Regions from separate parts of the Paenibacillus sp. FSL R7-0128 genome, predicted to be linked through region 1. Evidence: a T-box and tRNA genes for the amino acid it is inferred to sense, from the RefSeq annotation. Region 1 holds a T-box; the other holds one or more tRNA genes.
What was found. The T-box of region 1 lies ahead of argS (arginine--tRNA ligase domain-containing protein). A T-box ahead of a tRNA ligase gene usually reads a tRNA of that ligase, here a tRNA-Arg.
Positions count from the first base shown of each region.

Region 1 (9,149 bases):
CTGCTGCACGAGCCGCCGCTGCTGCTGCTGGATGAACCGACGGTCGGCATCGATCCGGTGCTGCGCCAGTCTATCTGGAAGGAGCTGAAGGCGCTGAACCGTAAGGGAACGACGATTGTGCTGACCACACATGTGATGGATGAGGCGGAGAAATGTGACCGGCTGGCGATGATCCGGGACGGCGTGCTGCTGGCGGCTGATACTCCGGCCGGACTGCTTCAGGCTACCGGCACCGCCAGCATTGAAGAAGCCTTCCTCTGCTATGGAGGTGTACGCCGATGAGAATCCGGGCCATTACCCTGAGAATTCTGCAGCAATTCATCCATGACCGGAGAACCATGGCGCTGATGTTCATCGCTCCCCTGCTGGTGCTTAGCCTGATGAGCCTGGTGTTCGGCAGCGATGCCTATGAGCCTAGGATCGGTGTCTCCGGCGGCGCGGCAGTGTTCAGTTCAGCGCTGGAAGCCGAGCAGGCTGAGGTTACCAGCTATGCCGATGAAGCATCCGGGCAGGCCGCCCTGAAGGCGGGAGCCATCGATGCTCTCCTTACAATGAAGGGAGACGCTCCTGCTGTTGTCCTTGAAGGCAGCAATCCGGCGGCTAACCGCGCTGTGATCATGGCATTGCAGGAAGCTGCGCAGAGCCTCCGGCAGCAAGCTCCGGGCGGCGGGCAGCTCCAGCCGCAGATCAGCTACCTCTACGGCGCGGAGGATATGAAGACGATCGACCGCTTCGGCCCGATTATGATCGGGGTGTTCGTGTTCTTCTTTGTCTTCCTGATTGCCGGTGTCTCCTTCCTGCGCGAACGGACCACGGGCACACTGGAGCGTCTGCTCTCCACCCCGCTGAAGCGCTGGGAGATCGTCACCGGATATGTGTGCGGCTTCGGCATCTTCACCGTCTTCCAGGCCCTGCTGATCTCCTGGTTCTCCATCCAGGTGCTGGGGATTATGATGACTGGCAGCTTCGGCTACGTGCTGCTGATGACGCTGCTGCTGTCGATGTCGGCGCTGACGCTCGGCACCCTGCTCTCAGCATTCGCCGCCAATGAGCTGCAGATGATCCAGTTCATCCCCCTGGTCATTGTGCCTCAGATCTTCCTGAGCGGATTATTTCCGCTGGATACCCTGCCGCTCTGGCTCCAGCGCATTGGACTTGCCACTCCCATGTACTACGGTTCACAGGCGCTGATGGATATCATGGTGCGCGGCAGAGGCTGGAGTGATATCGCCGGGGATGTGTTCATGCTGATCGGCTTCTCCCTGCTGTTCATGCTGCTGAATGTACTGGCTCTGCGCAAGCACCGCAGAATGTAAAGGGTGAACAGGCTATGGTACACTAGGAGGAACTGCAAGAGTCTGGAGGTTCTATTGATGGAGAATAACCCTGCTGCCGATCAGGGGCAGCTGGAGCAAGACCAGTGGGTCCAGGAGCTGCTGGACCTCAGCGAGAAGGAGCAGGTCACGCCCAAGCAGCTGTCCATTCTGCGGGCGGCGATTGATGTTTTTGCAGAGAAGGGATTCTCGGCGGCCGCCACTAGTGAGATTGCCCAGAAGGCCGGCGTGGCCGAAGGCACGATCTTCCGTTATTACCGGACCAAAAAAGATCTGCTGCTCGCCATCGTTGTGCCCACCATGAGCCGGATGATCGCCCCGTTCGTGCTGCGCAACTTCAGCGGTGTGCTGGATGTGCCGTTCGAGAGCTACGAAGCCTTCCTTAAGGCCTTCATGGTGAACCGGCTGGAGTTCGTCCGCAGAAATCTCAAGATCGTCAAAATTCTCATTCAGGAGATCCCCTTCCAGCCTGCGCTGAAGGAACAGCTGACCGAGAATATCTTCGAGCAGGTTCTGGCGCGTGTCACTGCAATTACCGAGCACTTCAAGGCGGAAGGTGAAGTGATTGATGCGCCCACTCCTGCGATTATCCGCTTTACCATCTCCGCAATTGCCGGATACCTGCTGACCCGGCTGGTGCTAATGCCGGAGCAGGACTGGAATGATGAGGCTGAGATTGAACAGACGATAAGCTTCATTCTGCACGGGATCGGCGGGAATGGATAATCTTTAAGTACGATATCCCCCGTGGGGGTGGCTTAGATAGAAGCAATAAAAGGAAGTGAGTATACGTGGGTTATCAGGTGCCGGAACGGGTAATCAAGCTGCTGTGCGGCAATGCCGCTTTTGACCAGGGAGCGGCTTATTATCATGCCCATAAGGTGGATCTTGTCTATACGGAGCATAACGAGGAAGACGAATATTCCAAATACCGCGCTGAGGTCCATGGGCTGGAGAGCCATGAGATCGCGCTGATTATCGACAGTGACGGGGATGTGCAGGGGGAATGCACCTGCCCGGCTTACTATCACGGCGGCCCCTTCTGCAAGCATATTGCGGCGGCGCTGGTGGCGGTCCTCTACCGCAGCCGGGCGGCCGGAGCTGACCAGGCGGCGGATATTCAGGCGGAGGCGGAGGAGACTTATCCCGCAAGGGACGGCAGTCTGCCGCTCGTGCAAGGCAGCTCTCCCCTCTCCGGGGCGGAGCACAAGGAGCGAAGCGCAGACCGGCTGCTGGTGAACAGCATGCTCGGAATATTCACCGGAGGGCGGCAGCTGCCAAGCGGTGCCGGCACGTATATCGACCTGCGGACTCCGCTCCAGGTCGAGTTCATCTGCCGGCCCTTCAACATCGGCTACAGCAGCACGATGCTTGGAATCGAAGTGAAGCTGGGCCCCAAGCGCCTCTATATCGCGCAGAAGATCAGACCTTTTCTGGAGCAGGTTCGCCGGGGCGAGCCTTTTGAGTTCACAGCGCACTTCAGCTATGATCCCGCCCTGCACAGCTTCTCCAAGGAAGATAATGAGGTCCTGCTGAAGCTGATTGAGATCATGCAGAATGAGAAGGTCTACAACAGCCTCAACAATCCGTATGCTGCCGGCTCCAGCCATCCGGGAAATGACCGGCTGCTGCCGGTGGCCCCTTTTTTCTGGAAGAGTCTGTACCCCCTGCTAGAAGCCGCGCCTGCCGTACGCCTTCAGCATGGACAGCTTCAACTTGACCGCTTGTCGGTCTCGGAGGAGCCGCTGCCGCTCAGCTTCCAGTTCGACCAGGCACAGGAGGAGGGCTACCGGCTGGATGTCCGGGGGCTTGAGCAGCTTACGATTCTGGAGAGCTATGGACTGGTCTTGACCGAAGACAGGCTGCTGAAGCTCCCGGCGCAGGAATGCGGGCGTCTCGCAGAGCTGAAGCGGATGCTCAGCAGCAGCCGGCGGGATAGCCTGGCGATTGCGCCTGAGCAGATGGAGCCCTTCATGGACAGGGTCATACCCGGCCTGAAGAAGCTGGGCAGAGTAAGCATTGCCGACGCCATCGCGGACCGGATCGTCCAGACCCGGCTACACGCCAGACTCTACCTGGACCGGGTAAGGGACCGGCTGCTGGCCGGGCTGGAATTCCAGTACGGCGGAATTGTCATCAATCCGCTGGAGGAGAAGGCGCATGAGCGGAGCAGCGAGGTCATACTGATGCGGGACGGGGAAGCGGAGCGGCGGATTCTGGACCTGATGGCCCATGAGTCCTTCTCGCGGACGGAGAGCGGGTATATCATGCGTGACGAGGACGGGGAATTCGACTTCCTGCACCATACCATCCCGCTCTTGGAACCGCTGCTTCAGGTCTATGCGACCACTGCGGTCAAGGAGCGGGTGCTTACGGAGCATGCAGCGCCCAAGGTCAGCCTGAGCTGGAACGAGAAGACCGACTGGCTGGACTTCAAGTTCGCCATGGAGGGCATCACGGAGAATGACATTACCGCGGTCCTGAAATCTCTCCAGGAAAAACGTAAATATCACCGGCTCAAGGACGGAGCTCTGCTCCCGCTGGATACCGCTGAGTTCCAAGAGATTATCGCGCTGATGAACGAGCTTGGCGTCCGCAGCGTGGATATCCGGAGTACGGAGTTCTCCTTGCCGCTGGTCCGTGCCCTCCATCTCCATGCAGGCACCTTCCAGGGGCAGACCATCGAGACCGGACGCTCCTTCCGGCGGCTGCTTGCTAATATGGCGAGTCCCGAAAATCTGGACTTCCCAGTGCCGGAGAGTCTGGCTCCCGTGCTGCGGGATTACCAGCAGTACGGCTTCCAGTGGATGAGGACGCTGGCCCATTACCGCTTCGGCGGGATTCTGGCGGACGATATGGGCCTTGGCAAAACATTGCAGAGCATCACCTTCCTGCTCTCTGAGCTGGAGGACATCCGGAAGAGCGGCGTACCTGCGCTGGTGGTTGCCCCTGCTTCCCTGGTCTATAACTGGCTCAATGAGCTGAAGCGCTTCGCCCCTGAGATTAAGGCAGTCATTGCTGACGGCAACTCTGGTGAGCGCAGCCGGACCGTGCGGAACACGGCCGGGCATGATGTCATCATCACCTCGTATCCGCTGCTGCGCAGAGATGTGGATGAGTATGCCAAGCAGTCGTTCCATACGCTCATTCTGGATGAAGCGCAGATGATTAAGAATCATGAGACCCAGACTTCGCAGGCGGTCAGATTGCTTCAGGCCCGCTACCGCTTTGCGCTGACCGGTACGCCGGTGGAGAATGCACTGGAGGACCTGTGGTCGATCTTCAGTGTCGTTTTCCCTGGACTGTTCCCCGGAAAGAAGGCGTTCCATGACCTTCCCCGGGAGACGGTCGCCAGACGCGCCCGCCCCTTCCTGCTGCGCCGCCTGAAGAGCGATGTGCTGAAGGAGCTACCGGACAAAATCGAGTCCCTCCAGGCCTCCGAGCTGCTGCCGGAGCAGAAACGGCTCTATGTCGCCTACCTGGCCAGATTGCGCAAAGAAGCGCTTAAGCATCTGGACAGCGACAGCTTCGGGAACGGCCGGCTCAAGGTGCTGGCCGGACTGACCCGGCTGCGCCAGCTGTGCTGCCATCCCGCCCTGTTCGTGGACGGGTACACAGGAGGCTCCGGCAAATTCGAGCAGCTACTGGAGATTATCGACGAATGCCGGAGCTCCGGCAAACGGATGCTGATCTTCTCGCAGTTCACGCAAATGCTCGGCATGATAAGTCGTGAACTGGCGCTGCTGGGGATTACGCATTTCTATCTCGACGGACAGACCCCGGCCTCCCAGCGGGTTGAGCTGTGCAGCCGCTTCAATGAAGGCGAGCGCGACCTGTTCCTGATCTCGCTGAAGGCGGGCGGTACCGGCCTCAACCTGACCGGCGCCGATACGGTCATTCTCTATGACCTGTGGTGGAACCCTGCGGTCGAACAGCAGGCCGCCGACCGCGCCCACCGGATCGGGCAGAAAAAGATCGTACAGGTCATCCGCCTGGTAGCCCAGGGTACGGTGGAGGATAAAATGTACGAGCTGCAGCAGAAAAAGAAAAACCTGATTGACGAGGTGATCCAGCCGGGGCAGGAGGCGTTGTCGAGCCTGAGCGAGCATGATATACGTGAAATCCTCTCGATCTGAGTTGAACAACCTGTTGTAGCCCGTTCTGCTTTATTCGCAATATAAACAGGGACCTTCTGAGCGAGTAGCTCTGAAAGGTCCCTGTTTCATTTTACAACTGGCAAGTCCAGAATAATACCCTAACCCTCTATACGTCTGAGCTTAATTTCTCATGCGTCACTACACGGTGTGCATTCACCAGCTGGCCGGTTGATGTCTTGCCCCACACGGATATTCCAATCTCATCTTCGTCTACTTCTCCAGTGATGAACACAAATTCATAGGCATTCAGATCGGCAAAATAATCCCGGGTTACCACTTGATTCGGAGCAACATCAATCACCTCACTGACATACAGCGTTCTGGTAGCGCCCAGCACATATCCCTGAATACTAATAGAGGCGCTGCCTGGGGCATTCCGCTTCACTATTCTTACCGTCACCGTCTGCGTAGGTCTGACTCCCGAAACGGCATTGTTCTCTATCGGTCCTGTTGACAAAATCGCCATCCTGTCTCGTCCTCCCTTGAAGTTCTAGTGTCAAAGTACGATATATTCATATTCGGACTTTCCTGTAACGGTGTGGACACAGGCCTGAGCCTATTCACCAATGACCGCAGGCACGCATATTCTTGAATAAGGAAAGACCGCCCATGGGCCGCGCTTTCTCCATACGAACGCCGAACGGAAGAAGGGAGTCCCATGCCCCCTCCAGGAAAAGGAAAGAAGCCCGCCGCCAAAAAAACACCGTCCAGCTCCAAAACCCAGACACCTAAGGGGCTTGAATTTGCTGTAGCTGCACTTCTGTTGACCGGCAAGCTGAAAGTAGACTCCATCCAGATGTACACGGACGCATCCATGTTCGTCAGTCTGGTGGGCAAATATAAAACCTTAAGTGATTTGAGCAATGACAATGTCAATAAGCTGGTCAGCTTCCTCGATAACAACAGCAGCCTTACGCTGAACGAGATCATGACCGCTTTGAAAAAGAAAGCCGAAAACACCTGAACACATTCGCAAGTGAAAGTGAGGGACGGGGCTATGGACAGTTTTGACGGAGAAGGATTTGCCAGCGGACTCCTGCTGGTCATTGTAATCATGCTGCTGATTTATGGATCAACGGACATCAAGAATCTGACAGGGGCGCCCAATGACGAGTGATTCTTAACCGGAGGACCCCTGCTGCACAGCAATCTGCTCTTGCTTTCTTTCAGAATTTCGCTATACTGATACAAATCCATATTTAATCGATGACCGGGAGAGTAATGGTCTTATATCTAGTCCCCAGCGAGCCGGGTTAGTGGAAGCCGGTACAGATTAGAACCATGAAGCGCACCCGTGAGATGGACTTCTGAACCCTGAGAGTAGGAAGCCCCGGCTGAGGACCGTTAACCTGTAAGGTGGCTGAACTGTGAGGTTTAGCAACGAGAGTGGTACCGCGAGCGCACAAGCCTCGTCTCTTAGGAGATGAAGGCTTTTTTTGTCGTTATTTTATTCAGGAGGTTGTTATTCATGCCAATGCTAAGTGAGCTAATCCAAGAAAGCCTGAAGCAGTCTGTTCACAAAATCGCGCTAACTCTGAGCGTGCCCGCCATCGCTGAAATGAATGTTGCCCTGGAGCAGCCGGCGAGTGCCGACCACGGGGATTATTCCAGCAATATCGCCATGCAGCTCGCCCGCCCCCTGCGCAAAGCTCCCCTGGCTATCGCCGGGCTGATCGTTGCCGAGCTCGAAGCTTCGGGCTCTGTTCACGGACTGGTGCTGAGAACCGAGGTCGCCGGTCCGGGGTTTATTAATATGTATCTGGATTGGCAGGCCTGGGCACGGTCGAAGGGGAGTTTCACGCTGCCCCAGCATGCAGGAGGGTCGAAAGTGATTGTAGAGCATACCTCGGTCAACCCGAATAAAAGTATGCATATAGGCCACCTGAGAAACTCTTGTATCGGGGACGCACTGGTGAGAGTACTGCGGGCGACCGGCCATACCGTTGAGGTGCACAACTACGTGGATGATCTCGGCAATCAGCTGGCAGACACCGTAGCCGGTCTGCTGAATGTTCCGCTGGCGGGAGCCCATGTCCGGTTCGGGGACTATTGCTGGGACATCTATGCCGAGATTAACAAAACGTACGCGCAGCAGCCCGAGATGGTGCAGAAGCGGACCGAAATTCTTCATGCGCTGGAGGAAGGCCACGGCAACACCGCCTGGATTGGCAACCTCGTCGCCGGGCAGATCGTGAAAGAGCATGTGGAGGAGATGCGGGGGTTCGGTATTGACTACGATCTGCTGGTGTGGGAGAGCAGCATTCTGAAGGAGGGCTTCTGGTCCTCGGCATTCGAGCTGCTGTCGCAGACGGAGATCTTCGTGCAGGAGACGGAAGGCAAGCTGGCAGGCTGCTGGATTCTGAAGCAACCCGCTGAAGACGCTACACCAGACACGCTGGAGGAGCATCAGAAGGATAAGGTGCTGGTGCGCTCGAACGGAATTCTGACCTATACCGCCAAGGACATCGCCTATCATCTGTGGAAGTTCGGACTGCTGGAGAAGGACTTTAGCTACAGCGAATTTCAGAGCGGACTGTGGACGACCGGCTTGAGCGGACAGGCTCTGCCTTTTGGACGGGCGGATCAGGTCGTGAACGTCATCGATTACCGGCAGGAATATCCGCAGCAGATGGTCAAGCAGGCGCTCAAGGCACTGGGATTCGGTGCGCAGGCAGACGCGCTGCATCATGTCAGCTATGGGGTGGTCTCGCTGAGTCCCGCTTCTGCGGCCGGGCTGGGCATTGATACCTCCAGCGGCAAAAGCTCCTACGCCATGTCCGGGCGCCAGGGAATCGGCATTAAGGTAACCGAGCTGGTCCGGCTCATGGAAGACATGATTGAATCCACCCGTTCGGACAAAAACGGCCTGTCCAGCCGGCTCATCGCCACCGCTGCCATCCGTTACTACCTGCTGCGCTTCAATCTGGGCACCGAGATTGTGTTCGACTTCAAGCAGGCAATGGAAATATCCGGCAACACCGGCGTCTACCTGATGTACGCCTATGCCCGGGCGCAGCGCGTGCTTAGTAAGGCCGCTGCGGCGGGTAGCGGGAGCGGTGTTAGCGAGTCCGGCGTTAGCGAGTCCGGTGTGGGCGAGTTCGGTGTGGGCGAGTCTGGCGTTGGCGAGTACGGCGTGGGCGAGTCTGGCGTTGACGAGTCCGGCGTTGACGAGTCTGGCGTTGGCGAGTACGGCGTTGGCGAGTACGGTGTGGGCGAGTCTGGCGTTGGCGAGTCTGGCGTTGGCGAGTCTGGCGTTGGCGAGTACGGTGTGGGCGAGTCTGGCGTTGGCGGGGTACCGCTGTTCCCGGCGCAGCTCGAAGCGGCTGAGCTTGCCCTGCTGAGACAGCTCAGCTTGTGGCAAGACACACTCTATACAGCAAGCCGGGAGCTTACGCCGAATACGATCTGTAACTATGCCTATTCCCTGGCCTCATTGTTCAGTAACTTCTACTCGGCTTGCCCGATTCTTAAGGGCGGGGAAGCCAGCATTGCCTTCCGCCTGTGGCTGACCCGGAGCTTCACCGATACGCTGGGGGAAGCGCTCGACGTACTCGGTCTGCCTAAGCCGGAGCGGATGTAGACACATTGAGTCTTCATCCTCTTAAGAACCAATTACTCTAGCGGATGAATGAGCAGAACCTATGCGGGTCCGTGCAGC
Region 1 is NZ_JBBOCD010000001.1:6,113,809-6,122,957, forward strand. Features, by position in the region: gene NST26_RS25770 (ABC transporter ATP-binding protein) at 1-282, shown strand, start outside; gene NST26_RS25775 (ABC transporter permease) at 279-1,316, shown strand; gene NST26_RS25780 (TetR/AcrR family transcriptional regulator) at 1,374-2,060, shown strand; gene NST26_RS25785 (DEAD/DEAH box helicase) at 2,126-5,470, shown strand; gene NST26_RS25790 (hypothetical protein) at 5,598-5,957, opposite strand; gene NST26_RS25795 (hypothetical protein) at 6,150-6,455, shown strand; T-box leader at 6,689-6,911, shown strand; partial or broken gene argS (arginine--tRNA ligase domain-containing protein) at 6,966-7,949, shown strand; partial or broken gene NST26_RS34105 (hypothetical protein) at 8,685-8,804, opposite strand; gene NST26_RS34110 (DALR anticodon-binding domain-containing protein) at 8,760-9,071, shown strand.

Region 2 (9,149 bases), 170 kb from region 1:
CCTCGGTAGGGTGAATAGCCCGAGGGGGCCGCAGTGAAAAGGCCCAAGCGACTGTTTAGCAAAAACACAGGTCTGTGCGAAGCCGCAAGGCGAAGTATACGGGCTGACGCCTGCCCGGTGCTGGAAGGTTAAGGGGAGCGGTTAGGGGTTAAACCCGAAGCTGTGAACCGAAGCCCCAGTAAACGGCGGCCGTAACTATAACGGTCCTAAGGTAGCGAAATTCCTTGTCAGGTAAATTCTGACCCGCACGAATGGCGTAACGACTTGGGCGCTGTCTCAACGAGAGATCCGGTGAAATTTTAATACCTGTGAAGATGCAGGTTACCCGCGACAAGACGGAAAGACCCCATGGAGCTTTACTGCAGCTTGATATTGAATTTGGGTACGATCTGTACAGGATAGGTGGGAGCCGTGGAGGCAGGAGCGCAAGCTTCTGCGGAGGCGCCGTTGGGATACCACCCTGATCGTATCTAGGTTCTAACCTAGTGCCCTCATCGGGTACGGGGACCGTGTCAGGCGGGCAGTTTGACTGGGGCGGTCGCCTCCTAAAGAGTAACGGAGGCGTTCAAAGGTTCCCTCAGAATGGTTGGAAATCATTCGCAGAGTGCAAAGGCATAAGGGAGCTTGACTGCGAGACCTACAAGTCGAGCAGGGACGAAAGTCGGACTTAGTGATCCGGTGGTACCGCATGGAAGGGCCATCGCTCAACGGATAAAAGCTACCCTGGGGATAACAGGCTTATCTCCCCCAAGAGTCCACATCGACGGGGAGGTTTGGCACCTCGATGTCGGCTCATCGCATCCTGGGGCTGAAGTAGGTCCCAAGGGTTGGGCTGTTCGCCCATTAAAGCGGTACGCGAGCTGGGTTCAGAACGTCGTGAGACAGTTCGGTCCCTATCTGTCGTGGGCGCAGGAAATTTGAGAGGAGCTGTCCTTAGTACGAGAGGACCGGGATGGACGTACCGCTGGTGCATCAGTTGTTCCGCCAGGAGCATGGCTGAGTAGCTACGTACGGACGGGATAAGCGCTGAAAGCATCTAAGCGTGAAGCCCCCCTCAAGATGAGATTTCCCAGTATGTAAGACCCCTTGAAGACGACGAGGTAGATAGGTTGGAGGTGGAAGTGCAGCAATGCATGGAGCTGACCAATACTAATCGGTCGAGGGCTTATCCAAAAAAAAATAATTCGCAGATTCGTTTCGGATTCAGTTTTCAGGAATCAATTTCCTGAAGCATTTACGCTGTAAATGCCCGTTTGGTGGCGATAGCGGAGGGGTTCCACACGTACCCATCCCGAACACGACCGTTAAGCCCTCCAGCGCCGATGGTACTTGGACCGAAGGGTCCTGGGAGAGTAGGACGTTGCCAAGCACTTAAGACCACTGTTGATTATCAATGGTGGTTTTTTGTTGCGTGACTTTATCTATTCGATGCTGGTATACCTGGATTCAGGCTATGGCGGAAGCATTACCTATGACACTAGTACCTCATCAGATCTAAAAGGATGAATAAGCTTGTTAAACCGTATCAACCCAAAATCTAACGGACCGGAGAGATCTTATCCCCGCGAAAACGCCACTTTTTGCAGCTTAACGGACTCAGGCGACCTTATCGTCTCTCTATGAGATGTTTCGGAGCTGAAGTGCAAAGGATAAGGCCTGTGGAGTCCGTTACTCGCCCAATTGACGACTTTCTTCCCAAATAAGAGCACCTCAGTCCGTTACGCTAAGCCAAACGCCCCTGAAGAACAACTCCCGATTGGAAAAAAGAAGTAATTTGAAGAGGAATTGCGTCTGCTCCACTATTTTTAATCTGATGCAGTTAGAGATTGTGGGCAGACTGAGACGCGAGGGACGAGATGTTCGTCAATTCAACCTTGTCTGCTTCCTCTGAGACTCTATACAGTTGACTGGAAAGCCATGATGAAGGCAGGAGTCCCTGGGGCGCTTTACAGATGGAGAGATGTCTTAGAGGGCATGAGAATAAGCTCTTTGCATGTGATGTAGATACTGACCATATACAATATTAATATTTCTATTGTATTATACTGTTTTATTTGATATAATATCTTTTGTTGTCGAAAGATTGTTTGCTTATCTGGCTCGTTGGTCAAGGGGTTAAGACACCTCCCTTTCACGGAGGTAACATGGGTTCGAATCCCATACGAGTCACCACTTTCTTCTTTGAATTATGGGATGAGAATTCCCTGGGTTCGTTGAAGCATACGCTTCGTAAGGAATACTTCGCAATCTCGTAACGGAGTGGAGAGTATCCCATACGAGTCACCACTTTCTTCTTTAATAAATTAATGGTTGTATATCTTATGAAAATGTGTTATGATCATTAAGTTGCTTCTTCGATGGAGGCTTAGCTCAGCTGGGAGAGCATCTGCCTTACAAGCAGAGGGTCGGGGGTTCGAACCCCTCAGCCTCCACCATGCAGACTTTGCAAGCTAGAAGAGAATATTTTTTACTGACGCGGGGTGGAGCAGCCCGGTAGCTCGTCGGGCTCATAACCCGAAGGCCGCAGGTTCAAATCCTGCCCCCGCAATATTATCTTGGAACCGTGGTGTAGTTGGCCTAACATGCCTGCCTGTCACGCAGGAGATCGCGGGTTCGAATCCCGTCGGTTCCGCCATTTTCATTAAAGCAGTTGAATACATACCGTGTGCGGACGTGGCTCAGCGGTAGAGCATCGCCTTGCCAAGGCGAGGGTCGCGGGTTCGATTCCCGTCGTCCGCTCCATATTTTGCGCCCTTAGCTCAGCTGGATAGAGCGTTTGACTACGAATCAAAAGGCCGGGAGTTCGAATCTCTCAGGGCGCGCCATTATTACTTCACTGATTTAACCAAGTGTCCTTAAGATTCGAACGAGTTCGTTGGAGCATAAGTTTCGATAGCACAACTTCGCAATCGGATGCGTAGCATAAGTATCTCTCAGGGCGCGCCATTATTACTTTATTGAATGTTTTTCATCTTAAATTTAATTATCCGTGATGGATCTATATGATATTAAGCCGGCGTGGCGGAATGGCAGACGCGCTCGACTCAAAATCGAGTGGGAAACCGTGGAGGTTCGAGTCCTCTCGCCGGTATTACCAAAAGGTTTATGACATTGTATTTTGGACAATGTCATAAACCTTTTTTGTTTTTATTGCACTGAAACTATATTAACTGATTTAGATTGCTTTCAGGTTCTTCCCCGTTTTGTACACGTTTTATATTCTTTATGAAGAAATCATATCTTTTTTGGTGGAATTTCCGGCCGTCAGGCATTCCTGCGGTATGGGGAGTAAGGATCACGTTATCCAGCGTGCGGAGCTCACTGTCTATAGGAAGCGGTTCGGATTCATACACATCCAGGCAGGCTCCGGAAATATCTCCGTTTTTTAATGCGTCCAGCAAGTCTCTTTCGTTGACAATCCCCCCGCGGGCGGTATTGATAAAAATAGCAGTATCCTTCATTTTCTTGAAGACTTCTTGGTTCATCAGGTGCTTGGTTTGCTCAGTCAAGGGTACGTGAACACTGACGATGTCGGATGTGCTTAGGAGTGTATCGAAATCGGTCATTTTCACTATGCCGTCCGATGGCACTTCGGTATTTCTCGCATAAGCCAACACATTCATATCAAATGCGCTGCAAAATGCAGCTACCTTTTTTCCGATAGCGCCCAGCCCGATAATCCCCATGGTTTTGCCCTCTAATTCACTTCCTGTGTACTCCAAATGATGTTCATCCATCCTGTTTTTCATGAAATGATCAAGAAACGGGATGTTTTTATAATAAGCCAGCATTAGTGCCATTACGTGCTCGGCCACGGCCTGTGCATTCACTCCTGCCGCATTGGCTACCCAAATGCCGAGCTGTGTACAGGCGGGGATATCGACATTATCATAACCTGCACCTGTCTGTACCAATTTTAATTTTTTGGCGCTAGCCAGCAGGCTAGGGTCCACTTGGATATGTTCAGGAATGAGGACCTGGCAATCTTCAATATGATGCAGCATATCTTGTCCGGGCGGGACAATGATAACGTTCCAGTCTTGCGGAAAATACCCGGTAATCTTTGATTGTGCAGTTTCGTTAAAATGACCAACGATGAGAACCTTCATAGCTGAACCACCTTTTCATAACCTGGACTATTTGACCCCTTGTCTGTGTTAATGATAATTTTAGACATAAAGAATAATGTTGTAAAACGCAAATATTTTGTGAACTATATTAATATTTTCTATATATTGAGGAGGTATTCTATGTATTTTCCTGGGATAGAAGCGTTTTTAGCTATCGTACGGACTGGGAGTATAAGTAAAGCGGCCGATCTGCTGCATCTGTCACAAGCAACGGTAAGTTACCGCTTAAAGACATTAGAGCAAGGGATGGGCGGCCTGTTGGTGGAGCGAAGAAAAGGGGCAGCCAAAATCAGCCTGACCCCAAAAGGGGAGAACTTTTTTAGTATTGCGGAAAGATGGGAGGCGCTCTGGAGGGAAACTCAAATTTTAAAGGCGAATGGTTTGCAGTTAAGTCTGGCCATAAGCGCTGCCGAAAGTATAAGCCACTTTGTCTTGCCTCCGGTATATAGAATGCTTAATCAGCATACTCCGTCCATCCGATTGCAGATTCGTACGCAGCATACTCAGGAGGCTTTTGATAGTATTGAGCGGCGTGAGATGGATGTGGCGTTTGTGGTACGGGAAATTGTGTCGCCTAGCGTTACTGTTCAACCGTTTTTCACTGAAGAAATGGTGCTGTTGCGCTTGGCTGTGCCAGGGCGGCAGGCTGGAGATACGGTGGAAATGGAAGAATTGGCGGCAGAGCATGAAGTCCTCGTCAATTGGAATCGGGAGTTTCAATTCAGACATGACCAGTGGTGGGACCCGCTGTGTCCGTCCCGTGTACATCTGGACTCAGCGGGACTCATCACTACTTTTTTGACGAATGCCAGACAATGGACGATTGTGCCCGCTTCGATTGGCGCCCATATGAAGGGGATGGGAGAATTTGTTCTTCAGAAGCTGGCGGTGTCAGTGCCCCCTAGAGTAGGCTATAAGGTAACTCATAAGTTTCCAAACCAGGCGTTACACGAGCCCCTTCAGATTCTTGATAACTATCTGCGAGATACATTTGGAGTCCAATGACCTGGCCTGCAGTGCTGTGCAATCATTGTATCCGCTTGGAAATCGGGTGGTCTGCGTTCATCTGCAGCAGGTCCCACAGGTTGCCGTACAAATCCTTGAATACCGCAACGATTCCATAAGCTTCTTCTTTGGGTTCTCTAACGAATTCAATCCCCCTGGAGACCATTTCATGATAATCTCGCCAGAAGTTATCGGTGTTCAGAAATAGGAATACTCGTCCGCCTGCCTGATTGCCGATAAAGAACTCCTGTTCAGGCTTCGACGCCCGGGCCAGCAGAAGGGTAGTGCCTGATGATCCGGGAGGGGAGACTACGACCCATCTTTTATCCTGCTCGGGCTGATAGAGATCTTCAACTAATGTGAAATTCAGCTTGTTGGTATAAAATTCTATAGCTTCATCATAATCCTTAACGACTAGAGCAATGTGCACAATGGACTGAAGCATCCCGGTCATCCTCTCATTCTAGGCAATGGTATAGCTCTTATTATTCTACTATAAATGGACCTAATCTACACCAGCTCGATTACCGCCATCTGATGATTCTCCAGGTAAGGAATCGTGTAGGTGATCCCGCCCCCGCTGCTGACGGTGAACGGCAGCTCTGTCATCGACGGGGCCAGATAGACCCGGTGGACGGGATCAGAGGAGGGGAGGCGCAGGCTGACGGAAATGTCCTGCAGCGGCACAATATCCTCGATGACTTCGATCCGGCCTTTGAGCGCAGGAGCGGCGTAGAGCAGATGGTGCACATAGCGCTGCTCTGCCTGCTGGTACTGCAGGGTCGTTATGCCCCGGGCCGGCAGAGTAGTGCGAAGGGAAGGAAGCGGAAGCAGACGCGACAGTGCATGCAGCACCATTTCCTTCAGGATAAGATGGCCGGCATCCGCATATTCGCTGAATACATCCCAGGCAATATAGATCCCGCTGCTGCTCTCCACCATCCCCGGCCCGTTATCCTCCTGTGCACCCGGCGTATGCTGGTGCGAGCAGAAGGTGAAGACATCACGGTTGAAATAAGGATTCTCCAGATGACCGAGCGATTGTCCTTCCAAGAGTTCCACCAGCTGACCCTCGCCGTACATTACATAGGAGGCGGGCAGCAGGGCGCCGGGCGTGAAATGGGGCTTGAAGTAAGACGGCCGGTAAGGGTTGGCCCCCAGCCAGCTGATCCCCAGGTTCAGTGCAAAAGCATCGCCTTCCGGATTCAGGCCGGAGCGTCCGGTGGCCAGCACCTTGCCGCCTCCGGCGGTAAAGGCCCCGATCGCGTCGGCCAGCTCCGGCCATACGGGCACCTCATCGGGCAGCACCAGCACTTTGTAGGCGGTGAAGTCGCTGAACGTATCTACGATGTCATACAGGTAATGGCCTTCTGTCAGTATGCGTACCGCACCGGCATCGGCCAGATTGCGTTCCCCCCTGCGTGCCTGTCCGCCGGGGCTGGCTTCACGTGCAGCCTCCAGGGACAGGACGGCAATATCTGCAACGGACGTAACCCCGCTGCACCACTCCTCCTTCGCCTCCACCTCGCTGTAGGCGGCGCCGATCAGGGCATAGGTCGCTTCATCCATCCAGCCGGAAGGGTGAAGCTGGTCGCCGATGGAGCATCGGGCGCCATGGGCGAGGCTGAGCGCGGCTTCGAACCGCAGCGCGTTCGGATGCTTATACCCGCCGAATTCGCCCCAGGAGGTATGGAATTTGCCGGTCATGCCGAGGAATTCCATGCCGAGCGTCTGGGCGTACCGTGCCGACAGCGGGAAATGGTCATACCCCCAGCCTCCGGTAGGAAGCGACTCCAGCTCCAGATGGCTGTTGACCTGCACCAGATCGCGGCGTCCCCGCTGCTGATGGCCGTTGTTGTGATAGACCGGCAGGCCGGGCTTCACGGCATCAATCGTCTCCCGCACACGGCGGGCATAATTCAGGTAGGTCTGCTCGCCGAGGGCGATGACGGCAGCTTCGTCGCGGGGGTCCCGGCCGGCTGCCCGCAGGGCGGCGACGCAGTATTGGCAGCGGCACTTGCGGACGCCGACAATGTCGAGGAAGATACCGTCTGCCTCGTACCGGGAGACGGCTTCATGAATCTGGGCCAGCAGGATGTCCAGGTAAGGCGTGTTCAGGCAGAATTCATGGTAGCCCGGGGTCATGAAGTCTTTTACCCAGCGTGTACGGTCCTCGGCATCGCGGATCAGCCACTCCGGATGACGGCGGGCCAGCTTCTCGTCAAGACCGGCTGACAGATAAACCGGAGTCTTGACCCCGATTTCATGAGCGGCTTCAATCATCTCGCCCAGCAGGTCAAAGGAGAGGCCGGGATGAATCTCATTGGCGTCGCTGGGATGATAGGCCCAGCCGTGATGGCATTTGGAGAATACGGTGACCGAGTCTACGTGACCTGAGCGCAGCATGGACTGGAACTGGGATTTGGAGAAGGCCTGCCCGATGCCGGGAATGGCTTCAGAAGTATGGAAATCAAGATGAACCTGACGGAAACGCATGGATACACAACCCCTTAGAGAATTGGATGAAAAGCGGATTCCCAGTCAATGTACCTCTTTTCCGCTGTGGCAGCCAGTGATAATATAGACTTTGAATAGCACAAAATCGACCTGAGACAAGGGGGGGCTATGATGCGGTGCCTGGAATTTGCGATTCCCCCGCTGCCGCAGCTGGTTACGGTGGGACATGCGGTCTGGTCTCCGGGGGACCGGCATTTCGCCCGTACGTTCGGTGTGTACGATCTGCTGCTGGTCAAGCGGGGAACGCTCTATATGGCAGAGGAAGGCAAGGAATACGCAGTGGGTGCGGGACAACTGCTGGTGCTGGAGGCGGGAAGGCCGCATGACGGGTACCGGTCCTGTGCGGAGGATACGGAAATTTACTGGGTGCACTTCATCCATGAGCATAAGCCGGGATATATCCGGCGCGGGGAGATCCCCTGGTCTTCACTGCTGGCTAGGGGAACGGTGGAGGATGAGGAGCCGTCTGCGCAGCAGCGCCTGTACCTGCCCAAATTCGCCTCTGTTGATATAGAGGCATTGGAGCCGGTACTGCAGGAGATGAACGAGATTCACAGCCGGCTGAGCGCAGAGAACGCACTCCGGCTCCAGCTGCTGCTGGCCGGTCTGCTGGCGGCGCTGCAGGCGGAATGCCAGCGGACGGGCCAGCCGGAGCCGGCGGCCCAGCTGGCCCGGGCTGCCGCTGCCTATCTGGATGTCCACTGGAGACAGCCGTTTCATCTGGCCGGGCTTGCGGAGGAGCTGCATTTCCAGGCGGATTATATTACGAGGTGCATGAAGCAGCATATCGGCACGACGCCGCTGCAGTATGTGCTGCAGCGGCGCCTGGAGGAAGCGAGGAAGCTGCTTGGCGGTACGGTGCTGGACATTGCTGAAATTGCCGAACGGGTCGGTATTCAGGACCCGAACTATATGACACGCCTGTTCAGCATGAGGTACGGTGTCACCCCCGGGGCCTACCGGCGGCGGCTGCGTATGCGGGATGAGGCCACCGCCGATACGGAGGAAATCTGAGCGATGGCCGGGGATAAGGTCAGGAATTCTGGATTCGCTCGCGGTACTGGGTGGGGGTGCAGTTGAATACTTTGCGGAACTGGCGTGAGTAGTAATTCTGGTCATGGAAGCCGCTGTCCATCGCCACCTGGGAGACGCTTAGGCCGGGGCTGCGCAGCAGCGTGCAGGAATAATCCAGCCGCTTGCGGATCACATAATCCATCGGCGTGGTCTGGTAGTTGCGGGTGAACACTCTCAGGAACTGGCGGGTGGACATATAGGCCATATCCGCCATGGACTGCAGGGTGACCGGCTGCAGGAAATGCTCCTCGATATAGGTGACCGTCTCACCGATCCGCAGCGCCTTGTTATCCTCATGACCGCTGCTATTCTGATAATAACGTGAGAGCATGCCTACCAAGGCGGTGAAATAGGTGCGGATCATCAGCCGGTATCCTTCAGGCTGACGGTCATGCTCTTCCAGAATGTCATCCAGCAGCCGCG
Region 2 is NZ_JBBOCD010000001.1:5,942,273-5,951,421, reverse strand. Features, by position in the region: rRNA gene NST26_RS25085 (23S ribosomal RNA) at 1-1,173, shown strand, start outside; rRNA gene rrf (5S ribosomal RNA) at 1,253-1,369, shown strand; tRNA gene NST26_RS25075 (tRNA-Glu) at 2,098-2,172, shown strand; tRNA gene NST26_RS25070 (tRNA-Val) at 2,360-2,435, shown strand; tRNA gene NST26_RS25065 (tRNA-Met) at 2,475-2,548, shown strand; tRNA gene NST26_RS25060 (tRNA-Asp) at 2,558-2,635, shown strand; tRNA gene NST26_RS25055 (tRNA-Gly) at 2,668-2,742, shown strand; tRNA gene NST26_RS25050 (tRNA-Arg) at 2,749-2,825, shown strand; tRNA gene NST26_RS25045 (tRNA-Leu) at 3,013-3,091, shown strand; gene NST26_RS25040 (hydroxyacid dehydrogenase) at 3,162-4,109, opposite strand; gene NST26_RS25035 (LysR family transcriptional regulator) at 4,251-5,135, shown strand; gene NST26_RS25030 (VOC family protein) at 5,158-5,580, opposite strand; gene NST26_RS25025 (alpha-amylase family protein) at 5,646-7,631, opposite strand; gene NST26_RS25020 (AraC family transcriptional regulator) at 7,761-8,666, shown strand; gene NST26_RS25015 (AraC family transcriptional regulator) at 8,686-9,149, opposite strand, start outside.
Region 2: it encodes a tRNA-Arg, which carries the amino acid that the T-box ahead of argS (arginine--tRNA ligase domain-containing protein) is inferred to sense. The anticodon was not compared.